DNA from 3 places in the Rhizobium sp. 007 genome. Region 3 is predicted to be linked to each of the others. Evidence: predicted binding sites of a transcription regulator. Region 3 holds the regulator's gene; each other region holds the start of a gene.

Region 1 (2,267 bases), on a different replicon from region 3:
ACATTCGCCGAGTGGAATCCCGCTTCTCACCTGAGAACCTGCCGCACAATCTCTCGCTCGTTGACCTTTTGAAGACGTGGGCCGAACGGAAGCAGGCGACCCCTGCCCAGATCGCTCTGGCCTGGCTGATGGCGCAGAAGCCCTGGATTGTTCCGATTCCCGGTAGCACGCAGATGCCGCACATGCTCGAGAACATCAGCGCAGCATCGGTTCGTTTCACTTTGGCCGAACTCACCGAGCTCAATGCTGCTGCGTCAACGATTGAAAGTCGGGGAGCGCGTCTTCCTGACCAGGTCCTGGTCTTTTCGGGTGTCGAAGCGCCTCCAAAAACGTGACCGGCAGGCTCGACATAATTGCCCGCCTAGCCTTAGCGGCCCGCCGCAAAGTGAGCGACGGGCACTCTGAGTGTACACCCTAACGCGAAGGCTGAAGTCAATATGATCAAAGACATATCCCGACGCGCATTGCTGGCCGCTCCCGCTCTGTTGTCTTTGGGTGCTGGGACGTGCGCGAGCGCGCAGCTGACGAGTACGCCACAGCGCGCGCCCTCAAACATCCTTGTCGCCTATTTCTCCCGCACGGGAAACACTCGTGTCCTCGCCGGAACCCTGCAGCGGACGCTTCTTGCAGACCTCTTCGAAATCCTTCCGTCGCGGCCCTATCCAGACGACTACGAGCAGACAGTAGAGCAGGCACGGCAGGAGCGGGATAGCGGCTTTGAGCCACCTCTGAAGATGACGGTTCTTGGCATGGCCACCTATGAGACAGTATTCCTCGGTTTTCCGATCTGGGGGGAGACCGCCCCACCGGTGATCCGCTCATTTCTGAGCTTGCATGATCTCTTGGGCAAGACGGTCCGGCCCTTCGTCACCCATGGAGGTTATGGTCTTGGCAATAGTATGACCGTCCTTGCAGCCATGCACGGGGCGCTCAGATCGAGCCTCCCTTCTCAATGGAGGCGGACCAGGAACGCCGAACTCTCAACGAGGTCAGGACATGGCTCAGCGAAATCGAGCTGTGATGATGTCCCACTGAAACGCGAAGTATCCTTGTCCGGCAAAGAAGCAGTGTATGGCTCAACGTCGCTGATAGACTTTCGAGAAGTTCTTTGTCGTGATCCATCCTGAAATACTTCATGAAAATCGAACAAAAAATCCGCGGAATATCCTAGAGCTTGTTGTATTTTCTAACGGATAATGATTCGGATTATCCGCTTGCAGATAATATTTCTTGGCACTCCTACCAATCGAGTGCCAGAGATGTTATGTAATAGATGCGGCCGCCCTATGCGCCGACCGCAGAAAGATCCCTCATGACATTCCGTCCTCTCCACGACCGCGTCGTCATACGGCGCGCGAAAGGTGACCTAAAATCGAGGGGCGGGATCATCATTCCCGACACCGCCAAGGAAAAGCCGCAGGAAGGCGAAGTGATCGCCGTTGGGCCGGGCTTGCGCGACGAAAATGGGCGACTGATGCCGCTCGAAGTGGAGACCGGCGACGTGATCCTGTTCGGAAAGTGGGCGGAAACCGAGATCGGGATCGATGGCGAAGATCTCCTGATCGTGAAGGAGTGCGACATCATGGGCATCGTCAAAAAGACCGAGGCGACCGCCGACACGGCCGCCTGATCCGCCGAATTCCGACCCCGACTCTCAAGACCGAACTGGACCACAGACAATGTCTGCCAAGGAAATCATCTTCTCCACCGACGCACGCGATCGTCTGCTTCGCGGCGTCGAGGTTCTCAACAATGCCGTCAAGGTAACGTTAGGCCCCAAAGGCCGCAACGTCGTCATCGACAAGTCCTATGGCGCGCCACGCATTACCAAGGACGGCGTCGCGGTCGCCAAGGAAATCGAACTTGCGGACAAGTTCGAGAACATGGGCGCGCAGATGGTGCGCGAAGTGGCATCCAAGACCAACGATCTTGCGGGCGACGGCACCACAACCGCGACGGTGCTCGCAGCCTCCATCTTTCGCGAAGGCGCCAAACTTGTTGCGGCCGGGATGAACCCCATGGATTTGAGGCGCGGCATCGATCTTGGCGTTGCGGCCGTACTCACGGAAATCAAAGCGCGCGCCACGAAGGTTAGCTCATCGAGCGAAATCGCCCAGGTCGGCACAATCGCCGCCAATGGCGATGCGACGGTAGGCAAAATGATCGCTGATGCGATGGAAAAGGTTGGCAACGAAGGTGTCATCACAGTCGAGGAGGCCAGGACGGCCGATACTGAACTCAGTGTCGTCGAGGGTATGCAATTCGAC
Region 2 (2,267 bases), 530 kb from region 3:
AGCAATCTTCAGCCCGCCGCGCAGCTTGTTGACGACGAGCGTTGCAAGCGCTTCGCCTTCGACGTCTTCAGCGATGATCAGCAGCGGCTTGCCGGTCTGAACGACGGCTTCGAGAACCGGAAGCATCGACTGCAGGTTGGAGAGCTTCTTCTCGTGCAGAAGGATATAGGCGTCGTCGAGGTCAGCAACCATCTTTTCCGGGTTGGTCACGAAGTACGGGCTGAGATAGCCGCGGTCGAACTGCATGCCTTCGACGACTTCGAGTTCGGTTTCGGCGGTCTTGGCTTCTTCGACAGTGATGACGCCTTCGTTGCCGACCTTCTGCATGGCTTCAGCAATGTCGCGACCGACCTGGCTGTCGCCGTTTGCGGAGATCGTGCCGACCTGTGCAACTTCTTCCGAAGTGGAGATCTTCTTGGCCTTGGCCTGGAGATCCTTGACGACTTCAGTAACGGCAAGATCGATACCGCGCTTCAGATCCATCGGGTTCATGCCGGCTGCAACGGCCTTGTTGCCTTCGCGAACGATGGCCTGAGCAAGAACGGTTGCGGTCGTGGTGCCGTCACCGGCGATGTCGTTGGTCTTCGAAGCGACTTCGCGGACCATCTGGGCGCCCATGTTTTCGAACTTGTCGTCCAGTTCGATTTCCTTGGCGACCGAAACACCGTCCTTGGTGATGCGCGGCGCGCCGAAGGACTTGTCGATGATGACGTTGCGACCCTTCGGGCCGAGCGTTACCTTGACTGCGTCAGCGAGGATATCGACGCCGCGCAGCATCTTTTCGCGCGCGGTGCGGCCGAACTTAATTTCTTTAGCTGCCATTTTGAAAACTCCTGAGAAGGGTTGTCAGCGATTTCGGGTAAAAAGCGACCGGCTGGATCAGCCGATGATGCCCATGATGTCGGCTTCCTTCATGATCAGAAGGTCTTCGCCGTTGATCTTGACTTCTGTGCCGGACCACTTGCCGAACAGAACGCGGTCGCCAGCCTTGACGTCGAGAGCGACGACCTTGCCGGACTCGTCACGAGCGCCGGAGCCGACGGCGACGATTTCGCCTTCCTGCGGCTTTTCCTTAGCGGTATCGGGAATGATGATGCCGCCTTTGGTCTTTTCTTCGGATTCAACGCGGCGAACGACGACGCGGTCGTGAAGGGGGCGGAAATTGGTGCTTGCCATTGTCTAATCCCTCGATCAAATGACATTCGCAGGCCGGGCGGCCCACATGGATAAGTGTTAGCACTCTCCGTTGAGGAGTGCTAGCGCCGAGCATTTAGGGATGGCTCCAGAAGGAGTCAAGAAGCCCCATCACGGAATTTTGCGCCGGAATTGTGAAGAGGGCGGGAATTGTTTGAAGCATCGCCCGATTCGACGCGTGTCGGTTGCCTGAGCGTCGGAGTGCCCGCGCAGGCTGTAAACGGCGTGGCGTTCCTCTCGTGGAAGGTCCGACGGTTTTTCCTGAAGATCGCCCGAAAATCCCTTGCCATCGCGGCATGCCTTTGCAATGTCACGCCTGACTGAAAGCAAATCGGGAAATCGGATGGCCAAGCGGATTAGAAGTTTTGCGGAGATCACCAGCCAGTATGATGCGGTGTTCTGCGATGTCTGGGGCGTGCTGCACAATGGCGTCGATCCCTTCCCGACGGCCGCTGCCGCTCTGGAAGCCGCGCGCGGCGAGGGGCTTGCCGTCATCCTCATCACCAATTCGCCGCGCATCGCGCCTCAGGTGGTCGCCCAGCTTCGCCAGATCGGCATCCAGGACGGCGCCTATGACCGGATCGTCACCTCCGGCGACGTCACCCGCGGCCTGATCGCCGAAGGCCCGAAGAAGGTGTTCCTGCTTGGCCCGGATCGCGATCTGGCCATCATCGAAGGTCTCGGCGTCGAGCGCGTCGATGCGAAGGACGCTCAATCCGTGGTCTGCACCGGTTTCTTCGACGACGAGACGGAAAAGCCGGAAGACTACACGGATATGCTCAAGGATTTTCAGGCACGCAACGTGCCGATGGTCTGCGCCAATCCGGACCTCGTCGTTGAACGTGGTCACCGCATCATCCCCTGCGCCGGCGCCATGGCTGCCTATTACCACCAGTTGGGCGGCGAGATCCGCATCGCCGGAAAGCCGCACGCGCCGATCTACGACGCCGTGCTGAAAACCGCGCACGAACTCCACGGCGATTTCCCGAAAAGCCGCATTCTCGCCATCGGCGACGGCATGCCGACGGATGTGCACGGCGCTCTCGATTACGGCCTCGATCTCCTCTATATCA
Region 3 (2,267 bases):
GCCGCGACATGATCCTTGAGCACGCGCTCGACCTTGATCATGTTGCGGGTTTCCATCCACTTCAGGCAGTCGTAGAGCGCAATCCAGGCGCCCGTAATGGAGGCCGTGCGCGTACCGCCGTCTGCCTGAATGACGTCGCAGTCGAGCGTGATCTGGCGCTCGCCGAGTTCCTTGAGATCGACGACGGCACGAAGAGAGCGGCCGATCAGGCGCTGGATTTCCTGTGTGCGCCCGCCCTGCTTGCCGGCCGCGGCCTCGCGTTTCATGCGCTCGCCGGTTGCCCGCGGCAGCATGCCATATTCGGCCGTGACCCAGCCCTTTCCAGTGTTGCGCAGCCACGGTGGCGTCTTGTCTTCCAGGCTTGCGGTACAGAGCACATGCGTATCGCCGAATTTGACGAGGCAGGAACCTTCCGCATGCTTTGAAAAATTGCGCTCGAAAGTGACTTTGCGCATCTGGTCGGTTTTTCTGCCTGAAGGCCGCATTGTGATCTCCTGAAGCACGATGCCGAAAACCGTAAGGCGGTTCTCGCAAAACATCATGCATGCTTGAATGGTGTCGACCGCTTCTACGATTGGCCGCAGCCATTTGCAAATTCCCTTTTGCTACGAGGGCGAGAACGGCTATATTTTAAGGATCGTCATCAGCAGCGCAGGTCTAAGGAAGTTCATGGGGTTCAGGTCGACGTCGGTTTCGGATGCCGTTGCTGCGCTGGATGAACGCTCCAAGGAAATCTTCCGCCGGATCGTTGAAGGCTATCTTGAAAGTGGCGAGCCGCTCGGCTCGCGCAATCTCTCCCGCATTCTGCCCATGTCGCTATCGCCCGCGTCGGTGCGCAACGTGATGAGCGACCTGGAGGAGTTGGGCCTGATCTACTCGCCGCATGTCAGCGCCGGACGCCTGCCGACGCAGGGCGGCCTTCGCTTCTTCGTCGATGCCTTCATGCAGGTCGGCGACCTTTCCGCCGAGGACCGTGCGAATATCGACCGCCAGGTTCGCCCCGAAAGCCGCGACAATCCGGTTGAATCGATGATGAACGAGGCAAGCCGGATGTTGTCCGGCATTTCTCGCGGCGCAGGGCTCGTCATCACCTCAAAGAGCGATCCGGTTCTCAAACACGTCGAATTCATCCGCCTGGAGCCCACCAAGGCGTTGGCAGTGCTCGTCGGCGATCACGATCAGGTCGAAAACCGCATTATCGAATTGCCGGCAGGCGTTACGTCGTCGCAGCTGACGGAGGCCGCGAATTTCCTCAATGCCCATATGTCCGGCCAGACATTGCCGGAATTGCGCAAGCAGCTCAGCCGCTTAAAGGAGAACGTCCGCCACGAGCTCGACGCGTTGTCCCGGGATCTCGTCGAGCGCGGTATCGCGGTGTGGTCTGGCGATGCGGACGAAGGCAAACCGCCGCAGCTTATTATTCGAGGCCGATCCAATCTGCTCGAGGGCCTGGCAGGCGCGGAGGACCTCGATCGTCTCCGCATGCTCTTCGACGATCTCGAAAAGAAGGACAGCCTGATCGAGCTGCTGAACCTTGCCGAAACCGGTCCGGGCGTGCGCATCTTCATCGGTTCTGAGAACAAGCTCTTTTCGCTCTCCGGCTCCTCGCTGATTGTTGCGCCCTATCGCGACGATGACGACCGCATTGTCGGCGCCGTCGGCGTCATCGGGCCGACACGGCTCAATTATTCACGCATCGTGCCGATGGTGGATTACACCGCCCAGCTGATTTCCCGGCTTGCGCGCGGCACGCTGTAAAAAACCGGAATTTTTTCTTCTTTGTCACGCAGACTTGATTTTTTGCGGTCAAAGCTCGATATCGGGCGCATCCCAAGAGAACCCACGACCGGAGACCGTCATGACTGACGAAACGACGAAAAACGGATCTGACGCTGCCGCGGCTGAAGCCGCAGACGACGTTGCCGCAAACGTCGAGAACGAAACCACGGTGGAAGCGCCGCGCCAGCCGGATCCGCTTGAAGTGCTCAAGGCTGAAAATGCCGAGCTGCGCGACCGCTATCTGCGTCTTGCCGCCGAAATGGACAATCTGCGCCGCCGCACGGAGCGCGACGTGAAGGATGCAAAGTCCTACTCGGTCGCGGGCTTTGCGCGCGAGATGCTTGCCGTTTCGGACAATCTGCGCCGCGCGCTCGATGCCATCCCGGCAGAGGCGAAGGAAGCGGGCGAGACAGGCCTCAACACTTTGATCGAAGGTGTCGAGATGACGGAGCGCTCCATGCTCTCAGCGCTGGAGCGCCACGGCGTCC

Evidence for each region. Region 3 encodes HrcA, which represses chaperone genes, less so after heat shock. Its sites were predicted from a motif close to GTTAGCACTCNCNNNNNGNGAGTGCTAAC; they were not measured.
Region 1: the regulator HrcA is predicted to act here: its motif matches at 1,230-1,258, upstream of ISN39_RS28995 (co-chaperone GroES).
Region 2: the regulator HrcA is predicted to act here: its motif matches at 1,233-1,261, upstream of groES (co-chaperone GroES).

What each region holds. Positions count from the first base shown of each region.
Region 1 covers NZ_CP064188.1:1,667,489-1,669,755, forward strand. The annotation lists gene ISN39_RS28985 (aldo/keto reductase) at 1-335, shown strand, start outside; partial or broken gene ISN39_RS28990 (flavodoxin) at 438-1,021, shown strand; gene ISN39_RS28995 (co-chaperone GroES) at 1,313-1,630, shown strand; gene groL (chaperonin GroEL) at 1,680-2,267, shown strand, end outside.
Region 2 covers NZ_CP064187.1:539,562-541,828, forward strand. The annotation lists gene groL (chaperonin GroEL) at 1-822, opposite strand, end outside; gene groES (co-chaperone GroES) at 880-1,176, opposite strand; gene ISN39_RS02585 (TIGR01459 family HAD-type hydrolase) at 1,538-2,267, shown strand, end outside.
Region 3 covers NZ_CP064187.1:11,915-14,181, forward strand. The annotation lists gene rph (ribonuclease PH) at 1-485, opposite strand, end outside; gene hrcA (heat-inducible transcriptional repressor HrcA) at 670-1,758, shown strand; gene grpE (nucleotide exchange factor GrpE) at 1,859-2,267, shown strand, end outside.